Regions from separate parts of the Streptomyces sp. NPDC056503 genome, predicted to be linked through region 4. Evidence: riboswitches for the same ligand, from Rfam matches in the RefSeq annotation. Region 4 holds a riboswitch; each other region holds the start of a gene.
The links. A riboswitch is a leader RNA that binds a small molecule or an ion and turns the genes downstream of it on or off. The one in region 4 is predicted to bind cyclic di-AMP.
Positions count from the first base shown of each region.

Region 1: another riboswitch for cyclic di-AMP. It lies ahead of ACFQ8C_RS36300 (C40 family peptidase); the one in region 4 lies ahead of ACFQ8C_RS24130 (M23 family metallopeptidase).
Region 2: another riboswitch for cyclic di-AMP. It lies ahead of ACFQ8C_RS03210 (transglycosylase SLT domain-containing protein); the one in region 4 lies ahead of ACFQ8C_RS24130 (M23 family metallopeptidase).
Region 3: another riboswitch for cyclic di-AMP. It lies ahead of ACFQ8C_RS02735 (peptidoglycan DD-metalloendopeptidase family protein); the one in region 4 lies ahead of ACFQ8C_RS24130 (M23 family metallopeptidase).

Region 1 covers NZ_JBHTST010000235.1:469-5,104, forward strand. The annotation lists partial or broken gene bioB (biotin synthase BioB) at 1-717, opposite strand, end outside; gene ACFQ8C_RS36290 (8-amino-7-oxononanoate synthase) at 874-2,052, shown strand; gene ACFQ8C_RS36295 (ATP-binding protein) at 2,221-2,658, shown strand; gene ACFQ8C_RS36300 (C40 family peptidase) at 2,763-3,239, opposite strand; cyclic di-AMP (ydaO/yuaA leader) riboswitch at 3,243-3,449, opposite strand; gene ACFQ8C_RS36305 (hypothetical protein) at 3,764-4,069, opposite strand; gene ACFQ8C_RS36310 (ATP-dependent Clp protease proteolytic subunit) at 4,077-4,636, opposite strand, start outside.
Region 2 covers NZ_JBHTST010000006.1:74,448-79,083, forward strand. The annotation lists gene ACFQ8C_RS03205 (phosphoribosyltransferase family protein) at 1-145, shown strand, start outside; gene ACFQ8C_RS03210 (transglycosylase SLT domain-containing protein) at 139-1,047, opposite strand; cyclic di-AMP (ydaO/yuaA leader) riboswitch at 1,052-1,237, opposite strand; gene ACFQ8C_RS03215 (hypothetical protein) at 1,568-2,239, shown strand; gene ACFQ8C_RS03220 (phosphocholine-specific phospholipase C) at 2,256-4,292, opposite strand.
Region 3 covers NZ_JBHTST010000005.1:96,086-100,721, forward strand. The annotation lists gene ACFQ8C_RS02720 (STM4012 family radical SAM protein) at 1-730, shown strand, start outside; gene ACFQ8C_RS02725 (STM4011 family radical SAM protein) at 740-1,603, shown strand; gene ACFQ8C_RS02730 (SGNH/GDSL hydrolase family protein) at 1,590-2,393, opposite strand; gene ACFQ8C_RS02735 (peptidoglycan DD-metalloendopeptidase family protein) at 2,553-3,530, opposite strand; cyclic di-AMP (ydaO/yuaA leader) riboswitch at 3,535-3,691, opposite strand; gene ACFQ8C_RS02740 (tyrosine-protein phosphatase) at 4,086-4,636, shown strand, end outside.
Region 4 covers NZ_JBHTST010000087.1:21,472-26,107, reverse strand. The annotation lists gene ACFQ8C_RS24140 (MerR family transcriptional regulator) at 136-876, shown strand; gene ACFQ8C_RS24135 (PP2C family protein-serine/threonine phosphatase) at 1,028-2,242, shown strand; cyclic di-AMP (ydaO/yuaA leader) riboswitch at 2,479-2,630, shown strand; gene ACFQ8C_RS24130 (M23 family metallopeptidase) at 2,642-3,841, shown strand; gene ACFQ8C_RS24125 (aldo/keto reductase) at 3,923-4,636, shown strand, end outside.

The DNA.
Region 1 (4,636 bases), on a different contig from region 4:
GAAGGGGATGAGGAAGTTGACCGGCACCGAGTCCGAGTCCAGCTCGCGCAGCGCGAACACCACGTCGACCAGGTCCTCGTCGGTCTCGCCCATGCCCGCGATCAGGCCGGAGCAGGCCGAGAGGCCCGCCGCGTGCGCCTTCTGCACGGTGTCCACCCGGTCCGCGTAGGTGTGGGTGGTGGTGATCTCGCCGTACGTGCCCTCGGAGGTGTTGAGGTTGTGGTTGTACGCGTCGGCGCCGGCCGTCTTCAGCCGCTCGGCCTGACCGTCGGAGAGCAGACCGAGGCAGGCGCACACCTCGACGCCCTCGTTCTGCTCCTTGATCGCCTCGATGGTCCTGCCGACCCGGTCGACGTCCCGGTCCGTCGGACCGCGGCCGCTCGCCACCAGGCAGACCCGCTTGGCGCCGCCGGCGATGCCGGCCGCGGCAGCCTCGGACGCCTCGTCCGGCTTCAGCCAGGTGTACTTGAGGATGTCGGCCTTGGAGCCGAGCCGCTGCGAACAGTACGAGCAGTCCTCCGGGCACAGCCCGGACTTCAGGTTGACGAGGTAGTTCAGCTTCACCCGCCGCCCGAACCACTGACGACGCACCTTGCCGGCGGCCGCCACCACATCGAGCAGGTCGTCGTCGGAGGTCGCCAGCACGGCGAGCGCTTCTTCACGGGTCGGCGTCTCGCGCCGCAGCCCCTTCTCCACCAGCGTGTTCAGCAGGTCCATAAGGGCTGATCCTTGCCTACGGCACACCCCCCGGCCAAGGAGGATCTGAACAAACGGGCCCGATCGAGGTGTGTGGATGACCACATCCCGACCTCGGCCTCCTGCCGTTAGGGTCTGTGCGCTGCCTACAAAAGGTGCCTACAAAAGGAACGCCGCATGTCCCAGGCCCAGCCGACCCCGCCCGCGCGCCGCACCGCCTTCGACTGGACCGGGGCGGAGGCCCGCCGCCGGGCCGAGGCCGGGCTGGTCAGGACCCTGCGGCCGCGCCCGGCCGAGTCGGACCTCCTCGACCTGGCGGGCAACGACTACCTCGGCCTCACCCGGCACCCCGAGGTCACCGGCGCGGCCGCCGAGGCCGCCCGCCGCTGGGGAGCCGGAGCGACCGGTTCGCGGCTCGTCACCGGCACGACCCGGCTGCACACCACGCTCGAAGCGGAACTGGCGGCGTTCTGCGGCTTCGAGGCCGCCCTGGTCTTCTCCTCCGGCTACACCGCCAACCTCGCCGCGCTCACCGCGCTCGGCGGCCCGGGCGCGCTGGTCGTCTCCGACGCCGCCAACCACGCCTCGATCGTGGACGGCTGCCGGCTCGCCCGCGCGGAGGTCGCGGTCGTCCCGCACGCCGACCCCGAGGCCGTACGCAAGACGCTCGACGCGCACGAGGGGCGGCGGGCGCTCGCCGTCAGCGACTCCGTCTTCTCCGTCGACGGCGACCGGGCCCCGCTGGAGGAACTCGCCGCCGCCTGCCGCGAGCACGGCGCCGGGCTCGTCGTCGACGACGCGCACGGCTTCGGCGTCCTCGGCGCGGGCGGCCGGGGCGCGCTTCACGGCGCCGGGCTCGCCGGCGACGAGGACGTGGTGGCCACCCTCACCCTCTCCAAGTCGCTGGGCAGCCAGGGCGGTGCGGTCCTGGGTCCGGCCCGGGTGATCGAGCACCTGGTCAACGCGGCGCGCACCTTCATCTTCGACACCGGGCTCGCCCCGGCCGCCACCGGCGCGGCGCTCGCGAGCCTGCGGCTGATCGCCGCCGACCCGGGGCTCGCCGAGCGGGCGCGGACGGTCGCCGTGACGCTGCACCGGATGCTCACCGAGGCCGGGTTCGCCTCGGCCCGGCCCGACGCGGCCGTGGTCTCGGTCCGCGCGCCGGGGCCCGAGGAGGCGCTGCGGTGGGCGGCCGACTGTCGTGAACGGGGGCTGTCCGTGGGCTGCTTCCGGCCCCCGTCCGTGCCCGACGGCGTCTCGCGGCTGCGGCTGACGGCCCGCGCGGACCTGACGGACGCGGAGATCGAGCGGGCGGTCGCCACGATCGCGGGGACCGCGCCGGCCGGCGCCCGCTGAGCACCGCGCGGCGGCCATGAACCGTCGACAGACCGAGAGTTCACCGCTTCGGGCGACAGAACGGGGCATATCTCGGGAGAACGACCCACCCGCGCGCCGGATCGGTGGGAGGCTGACGCGGAGCGCGATCCGGGGCGACGGCCCCGGCGGGAAAGGGACGACGTCGCCATGGCAGATCACCAGGAAGCATCCGTCACCCTGCCGAGCGATCCCGCCGCGGTCGCCACGGCGCGGAGGTTCGTGGCGGAGGTGCTCGGCCGCTGGGGTCTGGAGGACGGCGGCGACACGGCGGACTCGATCCGGCTGATGGTGTCGGAGCTGACGACCAACGCGGTGCTGCACACCTTCGGACAGTCGCCCACCTTCACGGTCGAGCTCCACCTCGACCGTGAGGAGGTCCTGCGGATCGGCGTCACCGACAGCCATCCGCGCTTCCCGCGGCGGCTGCCGGCCGCCGTCCAGCAGGACAACGGCCGCGGCATGGTGATCATCCGGGTCCTCGCGGCGGAGGCCGGCGGACGGCTCTCGGTCACGGCGACCGCCGAGGGCGGCAAGACCGTGTGGATCACGCTGCCCTGGGCCGTGGCCGCCGTCCCCGCCTGCTGAACCGGTTCTCCGGCACGGCCCGGCGGAGGAGGAACGGGGGCGCCTGCGGTGAGGGGTGCGGCGGCGCCACCGCACCCGGGGACACCACCGCAGGCGCCGGTGGGTCAGCGCACGCGACCGTAGAAGACCTTCGAGGACCAGATCCTGTCGAGCTTCACCCAGGAGCCGGTCTTGGGCGAGTGCCAGATCTTGCCGCTACCGGCGTAGATCCCCACGTGGTAGACCCTGCCGCCCGAGTGGAAGAAGACCAGATCGCCCTTCTGCCGGCTGGAGGCGGAGATGTGCCGGGTGTTGTTGTACTGCTGCTGCGCGGTGCGGGGCAGCGACTTTCCCGCCTTCTTGTACGCGTAGACCGTGAGTCCGGAGCAGTCGAAGCGGGTGGGCCCCGCCGCGCCGTACCGGTAGGGCGCGCCCTTCTTGGAAGCGGCGACGCCCAGTGCCTTCGTCGCGTGGGAGGTGGCTGCCTGGGCCTCGGGTGCGGCCCCCGGGGCGAGGAGCGTGCCGCCGACGGCGGCGAGGGTGAGAGCCGAGACGGCTCCGGCCCGGGACAGCAGGGACGGGACATGCATCTGCGCGGTCATGCGCAACCCTTCGTCAGCCGCCTGTGAAGGATGACCTGTCGGGTTCGGGCAGGCGAAGATGCCCGGCCGCGGCTGCGGCTTCACCCCGAGGGACGGCCGCGCTGGGGATACAGCGCGGTCGACCCGTACTGCTCGGGTCCTCCACTCCTGCCGATCCACTCCTGTCGACCAGACGTCCGGGACGGCGGCAGGACTCGGCGTCCGCCCGGACCGCCCCGCCTGGGTGGCGGGGGCTTGTCGTCGTCGAGGATCTTGACCCACGGATCGGGCGAAAACCGAGCGGAAACGGCGTTATGTGAGGCTCCTCACGACTGATCCATACGGGTGGACAAGACGGTTTCGTGATCGTCGTAGGTTTGGCCGACGAGCCTCGTACCAGCGTCGGAATGCCCGATTCCGCCAAATGCGTACACCTGTTGCGCAACTCGCACACTTCACCTGTCGATTTCGCGACTACGCCGAACGGGGGACGATTCCTGCGTCCCGTGTCGGCCGTCCGGGGCTCGACACGACACGACGGAATGTCAACTCGCCCGCGCTCCGGGCACGGTGACACGAGCCGCCCGCCGCTCGCCGTCCAACACCCGCAGGGCGCAGGCCAATGTCTCGGCGTGGACCTCGCTCTCGCCCCGCATATGCATGAGCGTCAGGGCCTCGCGCAGCGCCTCCACCCGCCCGACCAGCGCCTGGGCGGCCCGCAGGGCTCCATAGGTATGCGATCCCCTGGATGGATTGATCTTTCCCAGGAGGTCCACGACTTCGAGGTACGCGTCGATCAACTGCCCCTCGGCGCGCGTCAGGGCGGGCAGCGGCGGAAGCTCCGGCACCATCGCGGCCTCACCGCGCTGCCGGTGCGCCGGAGCCGGCCCGGCGCGTGCCGACGACGTCGTCGACCAGGCCGTAGGCGAGTGCGGCCGGCGCGTCGAGGACGGTCGTGCGGTCGGTGTCGGCGGCGACCCCCTCCGGGTCCCGGCCGGTGTACGAGGAGAGGAGGTCCGTCATCACGTCGCGCAGTCGAAGCAGTTCGCGTGCCTGGAGGTCCAGGTCCGAGAGCTGGCCGGTGAGCGGTTCGTCGAGGACCGGCTGGCGCAGGGTGACCCGGGCGCCGGGCAGCATCAGGCGCTTGCCGGGCGTCCCCGCGGCGAGCAGGACCGCCGCCGTGGACCCGGCCTGGCCGAGGCAGGTGGTCTCCACGTCGCTCGCCAGGCTGCGCATCGTGTCGTGGATCGCGGTCATCGCGGTGACGGAGCCGCCGGGGGAGTTGAGGTAGAGCGCGATGTCCCGCCCGGGATCCGCGTGGTCCAGGTGGAGGAGCTGGGCGATCACGTCGCTCGCGGCGACGTCGTCGACCGCCGTGCCGAGGAAGACGATCCGGTTCTCCAGGAGCTTCGCGTACG
Region 2 (4,636 bases), on a different contig from region 4:
GGTGGCGGCGCTGGCGGCGGACTGGTTCACCGGCCACTTCGGGGTGGCCGCGGGCGGCCCGGATCCGAACAGACTGGATCCGAACAGACTGGATCCGAACAGACTGGATCCGAACAGACCGGATCCGAACGGGCGGGATCAGTAGGCGCCGTTGACGTTGTCGATGGAGCCGTAGCGGTCGGCCGCGTAGTTGCAGGCCGCGGTGATGTTCGCGACGGGGTCGTACGGGTCGAGCGAGGTGCCCGGCACGTGGTAGGCCGTGAACGTCGGGTCGATGACCTGGAGCAGGCCCTTGGAGGGGGTGCCCTTCACGGCGTTGGAGTCCCAGAGGTTGACGGCGCGGGGGTTGCCGGAGGACTCGCGCATCACGTTGCGGAGGATGCCGTCGTACGAGCCGGGGATGCCGTAGCGGGCCATGACGTCGAGCGACTCGCGGATCCAGCCGTCGAGGTTGTCGGCGTACTGGGTGGCGGCGGCGGGCACGGCCTTGACGGAGGCCGGCTGGGCCTGGACCACCGGGGCCGCCGCGCGGGCGGCGGAGCGGCTCGCCCGTTCGGCGGAACCGGCCGAGGCGGGCTTGGCGGCGGGCTTGGCGTCGCTCTTGGACGCGGAGTCGGCGGAGCTCTTCCGGGCCTTCTTCTCCGGCGCGGGGGCGGCCTTCGCGGAATCCCGACGAATCGTCAGTTCAAGGCCCGGGTGAATGAGTGACGGGTTGTCACCCACGGCCGTCCTGTTGGCCTGGTAAATCGACTTCCAGCCGCCCTGAATTCCCTTTCGGTGGGCGATCAGGGAAAGCGAGTCGCCCTTCACGACGGTGTACGCGCGGGCGGCGGCGGGCGCGGCGGGGGCCTGCGCGGGCACGGCGGCCCGGACGGCCTGAGCGGTGACGGCGGCGGCCGGTGCGGCGGTGCTCGCGACGGGCTCGGCGCCGGCCGTGGCGGGCACGACCAGGGGCAGGGCGAGGGCCACGCCGCCGGTGCCGGCGAAGGCGATACCTCGGGAGACGGGGCGGCGTCGGGGGCGGCGGTGCTTGCCGTGAGCGGGCATGACGGTTTCCTCTCCGGCGCCTGCGAGGTGAGCTGTCGGGTTCGGACTGGAGCTGTCCGGCCGCGCGCACGCGGCTTCACCCCGAGCCGTTCCGGATGGCCGGACCGGCGGTGTGGTGGGTCCCCCGCTCCTGCCGTCGGGTGAAATGGGAGGTCTTTCGGACGGTGGCAGGATTCGGCGATCCGTCCGAATGGAGGTGACCGTAGGCGAGGAATACGGCGGGGAACAAGACGGGAATGCGGGTGAAAAGGAGCACCGAAGATCGAACGTGTCGAATTCAAGATCTACCGTTTCGGCGCCCCTTCCCGAATCCCTTGTGCCGCACGGCTCGTGACGGGTGGCGGGGCGTCGGCGGGGCGGGGGGAGTGAGTCGCGTCACTGGGGGCGCAATGTCCGAATAGGGCGGCTCGCTACCTTCGGGGAATTGTGCGGCGTAATGCCCTCCCTGTGTGTCGGTGAAGGGGGCGACACGCTCGGAGCATAAGTCGCAAACCAGACATCTCTCGCTAATGATGTGGGAATGTCCTCCCCCGCCCCGCTGCTGGATCCCGACGCCTTCGACCCCGACGCCCTCGACCGTGAGGCGGCCCGCCTCTACGAGAGCGCCGCCTGGGAACGGCTGCTCTCCCCTGCTCCTGCCCCCACCCCGGTGCCGGCGCCCGACCCCGGCCCCGTGCCCGCGACCGCTCCCGGCCCCGCGCCCGCGCCCGAGGCCTGGCGGAGTCTCCTCTCCGTCCCCGTGGACCGGCTGGTCGCCGACGCGCTGGGCGCGCTCGACGCGCTTCCCCCGCCCCCGCCCGCCGAGCGTCCGCTGCCCGGCCGGCTCGGGGCCGCCCTCCCGGACCGGCTGCACGTCTGGCGCAGGATCGGCCGGGCCGACGTGCGTCCCTCCGTCCACCTCGCGTACGCGCGCAGGGTGCTGACCGAGTGGGGCTGGCAGAACACCCCGTACAGGCTGCGCGACGCGCGCGGCGCCCGGTGCCTCTGCGGCGCGCTGCTCGCCGCCCACCGGCTCGGCCACGGCAGCGCGTCCACCATGAACGAGGCCGGCGCCTGGATCATGACCGAGCTGCGGTCCCGGGGGTGGCACGGGCTCATCGGCCCCTGGAACCGCGCCCCGGGGCGTACCGCCGAGGAGGCGCTCGCGCTCGTCGACGCCACGATCCGGCGCGCGGCCCTGGCCGGGAGGTGAGGGCTCTGCGGGCCGGTCAGCCGGTGACGCTCGGCGCGCCCGTCTCGATGTGGCCGGTGTAGCGGCGGGACCAGGTGCCGTCGATGTCGGCCAGGACCGTGAAGTCGTACCAGCCGTCCGCGTAGGCCACCGCGTTGAAGTAGTCCTCCCGGGACGAGCCGGCCGCGACGGTGTACGTCCACGGGCCGTCCGTGCGGTAGGCGTGGGAGCGGATGGTGAAGGAGACCGGGCCGCCGGAGGCGTTGGTCATCCGGAACCAGATCGCCGTCTTCCCGGTGCCCGGCTCGGTGGCGAAGCGCGCCGCCACCTCGATCGCCTTGCCCGCCTTGGACGCGTCGCCGATGAAGCGGCGGAGGAAGCGGTTCGGGCCCATCATCGAGATGTCGTACTTCCCCGAGCCCGAGCCGAGCCCGATGTTGAAGTAGTCCGTGGCCGTGGTGTCCGGGTCGACCGTGTACTGCCAGGCGGCCGTGTCGCGGTGCTGGTGCGGGTGGATCGAGAAGTGGGCGGCGCGGCGGGCCTGCGGGCCCTGATTGGTCATGGAGAACCAGGCGAGGATCTTGCCGGCGGCGCCGAACTCGAAGCGGTCCAGGTTGCCGTTCGGCTGGTAGGGGAGCGCCCGTGCCGGCCGGGTGCCGGGTTCCTGGGCGGGCAGCGCGTTGTTCTGCGGCGCGGGGTTCGGCAGCGGGGCGCAGGTGGACATGCCGATGACCTTCGCCGTCGACGGCAGGCCGCCGGGGACCCCGTACACCGGGTGGGCGAAGTCGAAGACGCCGGTGAGGTCGCCGGTCACCTTCCGGCGCCAGGCGCTGATGTTCGGGCAGGTCGCCGGGGTGCCGAGGGCGGCGGTCCAGGTCTCCAGGAAGCGCAGGACGGAGGTGTGGTCGAAGACCTCGGAGCTGACCCAGCCGCCCCGCGTCCACGGCGACATCACCACCATGGGGACCCGGAAGCCGAGGCCGATCGGGACGCCGTCGAGGTACTCGCCGGGGGTTCCGGGCGGGGCGACCGGCGGCGGCACGTGGTCGAAGAAGCCGTCGTTCTCGTCGTAGTTGAGGATCATCACCGTCGAGTCGAAGACCTCGGGGTTCGCCGTCAGGGCGCGGTAGACCAGGTCGACGAAGTGGGCGCCGTCGCCGGGAGGGGCGTACGGGTGCTCGGAGAACGCCTCGTTGGCGACCACCCACGACACCTGCGGCAGCGTGCCGGCGACGACGTCGGCGCGGATCGCGGCGGCGATGTCGTCCGGGGTCGAGCCGGTGACCTTCGGGACCGAGGCCATGCCCCGGTCGTGCAGCGGGTCGCCGGGCTTGGCGTCGGCGAACCTCCTGAAGTAAGCGAGGCCGTTGTCGCCGTAGTTGTCCTGGGCGTTCTGGTAGACCTTCCAGCTCACCCCGGCCCGCTGCAACGCCTCGGCGTACGTCTCCCAGGTCAGCCCCGACTCGTCCCCGCCGTCCTTGCTGGAGCCGTCGATCCTCCCGCTCCACAGGAAGGTGCGGTTCGGGCCGGTGGCGCTGAGCGCCGAGCAGAAGTACGCGTCGCAGACCGTGTAGGCGTCGGCGAGCGCGTGGTGGAAGGGGATGGACCCCCGGTCGAGGTGGCCGAGGGTACGGGTGTTGCCGACGCCGGTCACCCAGTTGTCGAGCCGGCCCTTGTTCCAGGCGGCGTGCTGCGAGGTCCAGCTGTGCGGCAGGTCGCCGTTGCACTGGGCGAGGGTCTCGCCGTCGACCCCGCCGGCCGGCGGGGTGTCGCTCAGCTTCCACGGGAACTGCCGGCCGCCCCAGTTGGGCTGCTGGAAGGTGCCCCAGCCGCCGGGGATGTTCCCCGCCGCCCGGTCGCCGAAGCCGCGCACGCCCCGGAGCGTGCCGAAGTAGTGGTCGAAGCTGCGGTTCTCCTGCATGAGGATCACCACGTGACGGACGTCGGTCAGGGTGCCCGTCGCGGCCCGCGCGGCGGCCGAGGCCGTCGCGGTGGGCAGCGCGGCCCCCGTGACGAGTCCGGCGCCGATCCCCGCGCCGATCCCGACGAACCCCCTGCGGCTGATGGGAAGCATGCCCGCCCCTCCTGTCACGGTGTGCCCTCGCGGCACGTCGGAGACATGATGGGGGAGCGGTGGGAAAAGGTATACGCCCGTGCGGTAAGGGGTTGGTGAACAGCGTGGTCGCGGGTGTTCGCCGTGGTCCGACCAGTATGTGAATTGGTGTCAGGTACGACCAATAGGCGGGTGAGAGGTCGTCAGGGAGTGCGGACCCGCCCGTGGTTCGGGTCCCGTCCGGCGGTGCGGTCCGTCCGGTGGGTCGGCTCCCGTCCAGAAGTTCGGGCCCGTCCGGCGGTTAGGGTCCCGTTCGGTGGTTCGGCCCGTCCGACGGTGTGAAGCGTCCGAAGGCGTGGAGCCTC
Region 3 (4,636 bases), on a different contig from region 4:
CGACCTCATCTACGGCATCGACGGCCAGACCGACGCGTCCTGGCGGTACTCGCTGGACGCGGCGCTCGCCTGGCGGCCCGAGGAGCTCTACCTGTACCCCCTGTACGTGCGGCCGCTGACCGGTCTCGGCCGCTCGGGCCCCGCCGAGTCCGACGGGGAGTGGGACGAGCGGCGGCTGCGGCTCTACCGGCAGGGCCGGGACCGGCTGCTGGCGCACGGCTACGAGCAGGTGTCGATGCGGATGTTCCGGCGGGCCGGCGCGGCCCCGTCCGGCGCGGACGACCACGCCTGCCAGACGGACGGCATGATCGGCCTGGGCTGCGGCGCCCGCTCGTACACCTCCGCGCTCCACTACTCCTTCGACTACGCGGTCGACATGCGGGAGATCCGCTCGATCATCGACGCCTACACGGAGACCGGGGACTTCTCCCGGGCGGAGGTGGGCCGGTGGGTGGACGGGGCCGAGGCGCGCCGCCGCCATCTCCTCCAGTCGCTGCTCCAGGCGGAGGGCATGGAGCTCGCCGGGTACGAGAAGCGGTTCGGGTCCTCGGCGTACGAGGACTTCCGCGCGGAGCTCGACCGGTTCGCGGCGTACGGCTGGCTGGACGGGTCGGCGCCGGAGGGGCTGCTCAGGCTGTCCCCGGAGGGGCTGGCGCACTCGGACGGGCTGGGTCCCGCGCTGTTCTCCCCCGCCGTACGGGCCGCGATGGCCGCGTACGAGCCGAAGTAGGGGCCGGCCGTGGACCTGACGCTGCTGTACCGGGGGCCGCTCGCCTCCTGCGACTACGACTGCCCGTACTGTCCCTTCGCCAAGCGCCGGGACTCCCCGGAGACGCTGCGGGCGGACCGGGCGGCCCTCGACCGGTTCACCGGCTGGGCGGAGGAGCGGACCGGGGACCGGCTGCGGATCCTCTTCACCCCGTGGGGCGAGGGCCTGGTCCGTTCCTGGTACCGGCGGGCGATGGTGGGGCTCTCGCGGCTTCCGCACGTCGAGCGGGTGGCCATCCAGACCAATCTGAGCTGCCGGACCTCGTGGCTGGACGAGGCCGACCTCGGGTCGCTGGCCCTGTGGTGCACGTACCACCCCGGCCAGACCCCGTACGACCGCTTCCTCGGCAAGGCGCTCGACCTGGCGGCCCGGGGCGTGCGGTTCAGCGTGGGCGTGGTGGGGCTGCCCGAGCACCACGGGGAGGCGCTGCGGCTGCGGGAGGCGCTGCCGGAGCACGTCTACCTGTGGGTGAACGCCGCCGAGGGACGCGCCTACACCGACGCGGAGGCGGCGGCGTGGACGGCCCTCGACCCGCTCTTCGGCTACAGCCGGCACCCGCACCGGTCGGCGGGGCTGCCCTGCCGGACGGGCGAGTCGGTGGTGTCGGTGGACGGGGAGGGGACGGTGCGGCGCTGTCACTTCGTCAGGGCCGAGCTGGGCAACCTGTACGACGGCTCCTACCGCGCCGCGCTGCGGCCGCGGGCCTGTCCCCTCGCCGTCTGCGACTGTCACATCGGCTACGTCCACCTGGAGACGCTGCCGCTGTACGACGTCTTCGCCGGCGGGGTCCTGGAGCGGATCCCCGCCGGCCGTCCGGGAGCTACAGGGGCATGAGGTCGGGGCGCTTGGCCTCGACGTGGTCGCCGGAGCTCTCGCCGCGCAGCCGTCGGCCGATCCACGGCACCAGGTACTCGCGCGCCCAGTGGATGTCGTCCCGGCGGACCTCCAGCGGACCTCGGGCGGGCAGCGGCGGCCACGCCTGGTCCGGGTCGGCCGGCACCGGCAGGCCGAGGACCTGGGCGGCGCGCAGCGCGACCCTGGTGTGGCCCTCGGGCGAGAGGTGCAGCCGGTCGTCGTCCCAGGCGCGCCGGTCCTGGACCGACCTCAGCGACCACAGGTCGAGGACCGGGCAGTCGTAGCGGTCGGCGATGGAGCGGACGTGGGCCGTGTAGGTGGCGATCTTCCCGCGCAGGTGCTTGAGCACGGGCACGTCACGGGTGTCGAAGCCGGTGGTCACCATGACGGTGCCGACGGCGGAGGTGAGGTCCTTCACCGCCCGCTCGAAGCGCTCGGCGACGTCGTCGGGGTCGGTGCCGGGGCGGATGATGTCGTTGCCGCCCGCGCAGAAGGTCACCAGGTCGGGGGCGAGTTCCTTCGCCCGGGGCACCTGCTCGGCCACGATCTGGTCGAGGAGGCGGCCGCGGACCGCGAGGTTGGCGTAGCGGAAGCCCTCGTGGTCCGGCAGCTGGTCGGCGAGGAGGACCGCGAAGCGGTCGGCCCAGCCGACGTAGGTCCCGTCGGGTCCGGGGTCCCCGACGCCCTCGGTGAAGCTGTCACCGATCGCCGCGTACGACCCGAATGACCCGAACGTGTTCTCGTCTGTTGCTCTCGAATCGTCTGCCACGGAAGCACATCCTTCCTTTTCGGATGTGACCTACGCGACCGTAAGGAGGGGTTGACGGCGGGTGACATATGCCACCGATAAAGAATTTGCCAAGCCGGAATAGGGCGAAGGCCCGGCACCAGGGTGCCGGGCCTTCGTGCGGCCGCGGGGCCGGACGGGTCAGATCGAGACGCCGTGCTGGCGCAGGTAGGCCAGCGGGTCGACGTCCGAGCCGTAGCTCGGCGAGGTGCGGATCTCGAAGTGCAGGTGCGGGCCGGTCGAGTTGCCGGTGGAACCCGAGAGGCCGATCTGCTGGCCGCCGCTCACCGACTGGCCGGCGGAGACGGCCAGGGAGGAGAGGTGGGCGTACTGCGAGTAGTTGCCGTCGGCGTGCTGGATGACGACCTCGTTGCCGTAGGCGCCGCTCCAGCCGGCGGAGACGACCGTGCCGGCGCCGACGGCGCGGACGGTGGTGCCGGAGGAGGCGATGAAGTCGGCACCGGTGTGGTAGCCGGAGGACCACATGGCACCGGCGGTCCGGTACGAGGTGGAGACGCCGCCGGCGACCGGGGTGACCCAGCCGGAGGAGGAGGACTGGGCGGCGGCGGCCGGGGCCGCGGCGCGCTCGGTGGAGCGGGAGGCGCGGGTCTGCTCGCCGGAGGACGGGGCCTCCTGGGTGACCTTCGCCTCGGCCTTCGGGGCGGCCTTGGCGGCGGCCTTCGGGGCGGCCTTGGCGGCGGCCTTCGGCGCGGCCTTGGCGGCGGCGGCCTTGGCGGGGTTCTTGGCGCCGAGGGTGAGCTTCATGCCCGGGAAGATCAGCGAGGGGTTCCCGCCGACGACCTGGCGGTTGTCGGCGTAGAGCCGCTCCCAGCCGCCGGCGACGTCGTGGTCGGCGGCGATCTTGGACAGGTAGTCGCCGGCGACCACGGAGTACGTGGTCGGGGCGGCGGCCTTGGCGGCCGGGGCGGCGGCCTGGACCTGCGCGGCGGCGACGGCCACGGTGCCGGAGACGGCGGCCGGGGCGGCCTGCTCGGCGGCGTGGGCGCCGGTGGCGCCGATCAGCGGCAGGGCGACGACGGCGCCACCGGTGCCGGCGGCGACGAGGCCACGGGTGATCAGGGTGGACTTCTGGCGGCGGTGCTTACCCTTCGCGGGCATGGCGAATTCCTCTCCGGCGCCTGCGAGGTGAGCTGTCGGGTTCGGACTGGAGATGTCCGGCCGCGTTTCTCACGCGGCTTCACCCCGAGCCGTCCTGCGTCGCGGGACCGGCGTACTTCCTTGGGTCCCCCGCTCCTGCCACGCATGGGTGGGTGCGAATTCCGGACGGTGGCAGGATTCGGCGGTCCGACCGGATTGACGGCGACGCTAGACGAGCGGGGTCGGCGCGAACAAGCCATGGAATTCGCCGGACATTCCGGGACGATCTTCGGCCCCGGAATTCCGGTCACCCTCCGTGGATGACGGTCCCTCGATTCCCTTTTCGGGGAGGGAGGTTGGGCCGGGCGGTCGGCCACGATCCGTCACTTCTATGACCCTGCTCACGCACGGAATTCCATCTCCCCCGCAACCAGGGCGCGTTACCTCAAGACCTTCCAATACGGACAGATCGCCCATTACCGACCAGGGGGGTGCGCCGCGCCGCGCTCGACGGGATGATTGCGGGGGGAACCGATCCCGTCCCGGCCCCGCGAACGCCTACCCCCAGGAGCATCCGTGACGCAGCAGCTGCCGCAGGTCCAGCCCCTCGAACCCGGCGAGCCCGAGCTCGCGGCGGTCCGCAACTTCCGGGACGTGGCCGGCCTGCCGACCACGGACGGGCGCGCCGTCCGGCCCGGCGCCCTCTTCCGCAGCGGCCACCTCGCCGACGCCACCGAGTCCGACGCGGCCTTCCTCTCCGACCTCGGCCTGCACACGATCTTCGACTTCCGCAACGCCGCCGACGCCAAGGTGGAGGGCCCGGACGTCGAGCTCCCGGGCGTGCGGAACGTGAACATACCCCTGAGCGACCCCGCCGACGGCAAGGAGTTCTGGCGGATGGTCCGCGAGGGCGACCTCGACACGCTGCGGGGCCTGCTGGGCGACGGCAAGGCCGCGGAGCGGATGACCTCCTCGTACCGCCGGATGATCGTGGAGCGGACCGCCGAGCACAGCCGGGTCCTGCACTCCCTCGCCGAGGAGGCCGTCCCGGCCCTGATGCACTGCGCGGCCGGCAAGGACCGCGCCGGACTCTCGATCGCGATCACCCTGCTCGCGCTGGGCGTGGA
Region 4 (4,636 bases):
GGCCCGGACCATCTGGTCCGGGCCTTCGGCGTTTCCGGCCGCCGATTCCGTGGCCGGCGCCGTCGGGTCGGCCTTCTCCGTGGCCGGCGCCGTGGGTTTGACCTTCACGCAGCGTCAAGTTCTACCGTTTTCGGCATGGAGTGGTCGATCCAGGAGATCGCCAGGAAGGCCGGCACCACCAGCCGCACGCTCCGCCACTACGGCGAGCTGGGGCTGCTGGAGCCGAGCCGGATCGGTGCGAACGGTTACCGGTACTACGACCAGGCGGCGCTCGTCCGGCTGCAGCGGATCCTGCTGCTGCGCGAGCTCGGGCTCTCGCTGCCCGCCATCGCCGAGGTCCTCGAAGGCCAGCGGGACACCTCGGCCGCCCTGCGCACGCATCTGGCCCTCCTCCAGCAGGAGCGCGAGCGCATCGGGCGGCAGATCGAGGCCGTACGGACCACTCTCCACAAGACCGAGAGAGGAGAACGGCTCATGGCCGAGGAAGTCTTCGACGGCTTCGATCACACGGAGTACGAGGCGGAGGTCACCGACCGGTGGGGCCGCGAGGCGTACGAGCGGGGCGACCGCTGGTGGCGTTCGCTCGGCGAGGCCGAGAGGAAGGAGTTCATGGAGACGCAGGCCGGCATCGCCCGCGACTTCGGCGCGGCGGCCGCGGCCGGGCTCGCGCCGGACAGCGACGAGGTGCAGGCCCTGGCCCGGAGGCAGTACGAGTGGCTGTCGGTCACCACCGGGCCGACGAAGGAGTACCTGATCGGGCTCGGCCGGATGTACGTGGACGACCCCAGGTTCACCAAGAACTACGACCGGCACGGCGAGGGCACCGCCGTCCTGGTCCGGGACGCCCTGACGGTGTGGGCCGAGCGGAACCTGTGAGGCCCGCGCCGCTCCGGGGCGTACGCCGGTCGGACCCCCGCCGGTCGCCGGGCGGGGGCCGGGCGGGGACCCTGGAGGGGTGTGCGGTCGCGGGACGCGGCCCCGGCCCGCACGGCCCGGCGGCGGGCCCCGACCGGTCAGGAGTACTCAGGTGGCGCACCCTCGGGGCGAGGAGCCCGGCGGCCGTATCGCCGGGTCCGGTGCGCCCCGGGGCCCCTACGGGGGCGAGACGCGGTCGCCCGTCCCCTTCGGGGCCACCCGGAGGTTCCTGCGGGCGCTGCCGCCGCTGATCATCGTCGGCGGGGTGGTCTTCGACATGCTCACCCCGGCCTCGTACACGGCGGCACCGCTCTTCTCCGCCGCCCCGCTGGTCGCCGCGCCCTTCTTCTCCCGGCTCACGACCCTGCTGACCGGGATCGCCGCGATCCTCGCGTCGATCGGGCTGCACGGGTACAACCACACGCTCTCCGACGTTCCCTCGCTCACCGAGACCCTCACCGTGGTGACCGTCTCCGCGCTGGCGATGGTGATCAACCTGGTGGTGCGGCGCAGCGGCGAGCGGCTCGCGTCGGCGCGGGTGATCGCGGAGGCGGCGCAGCGGGCGGTGCTGCCGATGCCGGCGGAGCGGATCGCGGGGCTCCAGTGCGCGGCGCGGTACGAGGCGGCGCAGGCCGACGCGTTCATCGGCGGCGACCTGTTCGCGGTGCAGGACACCCCGCACGGGGTGCGGCTCGTGGTCGGGGACGTGCGGGGCAAGGGGATGGACGCGGTGGAGGCGGTGGCCGTGGTCATCGGCGCCTTCCGGGAGGCGGCCGAGCAGGAGGCGGGCCTGGAGGGGGTGGCGGCGCGGCTCGAACGGGCCCTCACGCGGGAGGGGACCCGGCGCGAGGGGCTGGACGCCTTCGAGGGGTTCACGACGGCGGTGCTCGCCGAGATCCCGCGCGAGGGCGGGGCCGTACGGATCGTGAACCGGGGGCATCCGCCGCCGCTGCTGCTGTACGGGGACGGGCGCCTGGAGCCGGTCGAGCCGGCCGAGGCGGCGCTGCCGCTCGGCATGGGGGAGCTGTCGGTCTGGCCGGACCAGGCCGACGAGCGGCCCTACCCGCCGGGCGCGACGCTGCTGTTCTACACGGACGGGCTGTCGGAGGCGCGGGACGGGCACGGGGCCTTCTACGATCCGGCGGCCCGGCTCGCGGGGGCGGTCTTCCCCGGGCCGGAGGAGCTGCTCGACGCGCTCGTGGACGACGTGCGGCGGCACACCGGCGGCGGTTCGACGGACGACATGGCGCTGCTCGCGGTGAGCCGGCCGACGGCCGGGGCGCCGGAGCGGCGGCGGACGATGCCGGTGGTGCCGCCCGGCCGGTGAGCGGGAGGACCCACGGGGTCGGTCACGTTCCGTGCCCGAGGGGTCTCACAGAGATAACAATTGACATAACGTCAGATTCACGGGGTTGGGCGGGGTGTCACTGAAGGGGGGTCAACTCGGGCGAATCCCTGCCAATTCAATGAATGATCAAGGGGAACGGCTTGGAATCGGACCGTCGTGTCTATTAACGTTCGATAACGCAGCGCGGTCGTCCCAGCCGCCGCAAGAGGCGGCTCCGCGCGCACGCGCCGAATCCCGTAAGGGAACCGGGGAACCAACCCTTGGGGTGAATCGGGCCCCTCGCACCTCTTCCGTGCGAAGACGCCCGTAGGAGACCTTCCTGCTCCGAACCCGTCAGCTAACCCGGTAGGCGAGAAGGAAGGAAAGGAGCGCGCCTCCGTGGCGTCCAACACCCCCGTACCCGAAGCCCCCTTCGATCCCTTCGGCGCCCGGGGTGGCGTCGGAGCGGACGACCCGGACGGCTTCGCGCCGGGCGCGTACGAAACCGCCTCCTTCACCCCCGCGCCCGGAGAGTGGAACCCGACCGAGGGCTCCCTGCGCGCCGAGACCCGCTCCGGCGGCCGGCACCGGGTCGTGAAGCAGCGCTCCAACTTCGCCCGCTCCTCCACCGTCCTCGGCGTCGGCGTCATCGCCGCCGTCGGCGCGGGCGGCCTCGCCACCGCGCAGGAGAAGGCCCCCGTCGCCATCTCCCTCCCCGACCTGCCCGACCTGGGGCTGCCGGACGCCCACGACCTGCCCGGCGTCGGCGACCTCCTGCCCGGCGGCGACGAGGAGCCGACCGCCTCGGTGCGCGAGTCCGTGCCGGTCGCGGCGGGCGGCGTCGCCGCGAAGCCGCTGACCTCGGTCACGTACACCGCCCCGGCCGACACCGCCGCCGGCACCGAGGCCGAGGAGCGCACCGCCTCCACCGCCGACGCCGGCGAGGCCCTGCGCGCCCGCATCCTCCAGCAGGCCGAACAGCAGCAGCAGGCCGCCGTGGACGCCGAGAAGCTCGCCGCCGAGAAGCTGGCCGCCGAGAAGGCCGCCGCGGACGCCCAGGCCAAGGCCGACGCCGCCGCGAAGGCCGAGGCCGAGGCGAAGGCCAAGGCGGAGGCGGAGCGGCTCGCCGCCGAGAAGGCCGAGGCCGAGCGCATCGCCGCCGAGAAGGCCGAGGCCGAGCGGCTCGCCAAGCTGGCCGCCAGCTACTCGATGCCGCTCTCCTCGTACACCCTCACCTCCACCTACATGCAGTCCGGCTCGATGTGGTCCTCCGGCTACCACACGGGCCTCGACTTCGCGGCGCCCACCGGCACCCCGCTCAAGGCGGTGCACGGCGGCACGATCAAGTCGGCCGGCTGGTCCGGCTCGTACGGCTACCGGATCGTCCTGGAGCTGGAGGACGGCACCGAGGTCTGGTACTGCCACCTCTCCTCGATGACCGTCGCCGCCGGCCAGACCGTCACCACCGGCGAGACCATCGGCCGCGTCGGCGCCACCGGCAACGTCACCGGCCCCCACCTCCACATGGAGGTCCACACTCCCGACGGCTCGGGCATCGACCCGGCGGAGTGGCTGCGCTCCAAGGGCCTGTCGGTCTGATCCCCGACCCGTGAGCGTTCCGGTCGGGGTTCAGGCTCCTCGACCGGAATACGCCCGGCGGCGCAGGGGGTTGGTCACTTCATGACCTCACCTCTGCGCCCGCTGGGCACCTCCGACCTGCGTGTCTTCCCGCTCTCCCTCGGCGGCAACGTCTTCGGCTGGAGCGCCGACGAGCGGCAGTCCTTCGCCGTCCTCGACGCCTACGCCGCCGCCGGCGGCAACTTCGTGGATACCGCCGATGTCTACTCCGAGTGGGTCGAGGGCAACGAGGGCGGAGAGTCCGAGACGATCATCGGCCGCTGGCTGGCCGCCCGCGGCAACCGCTCCGACGTCGTCGTCGCCACCAAGGTCGGCGCCCACTCCCGCTTCAAGGGCCTGTCCGCCACCACCGTCAAGGCCGGTGTGGAGGAGTCCCTGCGCCGCCTCGGCACCGACTACATCGACCTCTACTACACGCACTTCGACGACGAGACCGTGCCGGTGGAGGAGATCGTCACCGCCCTCGACCAGCTGGTGAGGGACGGCAAGGTGCGGGCCGTCGCCGCCTCCAACATCACCCCCGAGCGGCTGCGGGCCTCCCTCGACTTCGCCGAGGCCGAGGGGCTCGCCCGGTACGTGGCCCTCCAGCCCGAGTACAACCTCGTCGCGCGCGGGAAGTACGAGGGCCCGCTCCTCGACACCGCCGCCGAGACGGGCCTCGCCGCCGTCCCCTACTACGGTCTCGCCGCCGGCTTCCTCACCGGCAAGTACCGGCCGGGCCGCACCGTCGAGAGCGTCCGCGCCGCCGGCGCCTCC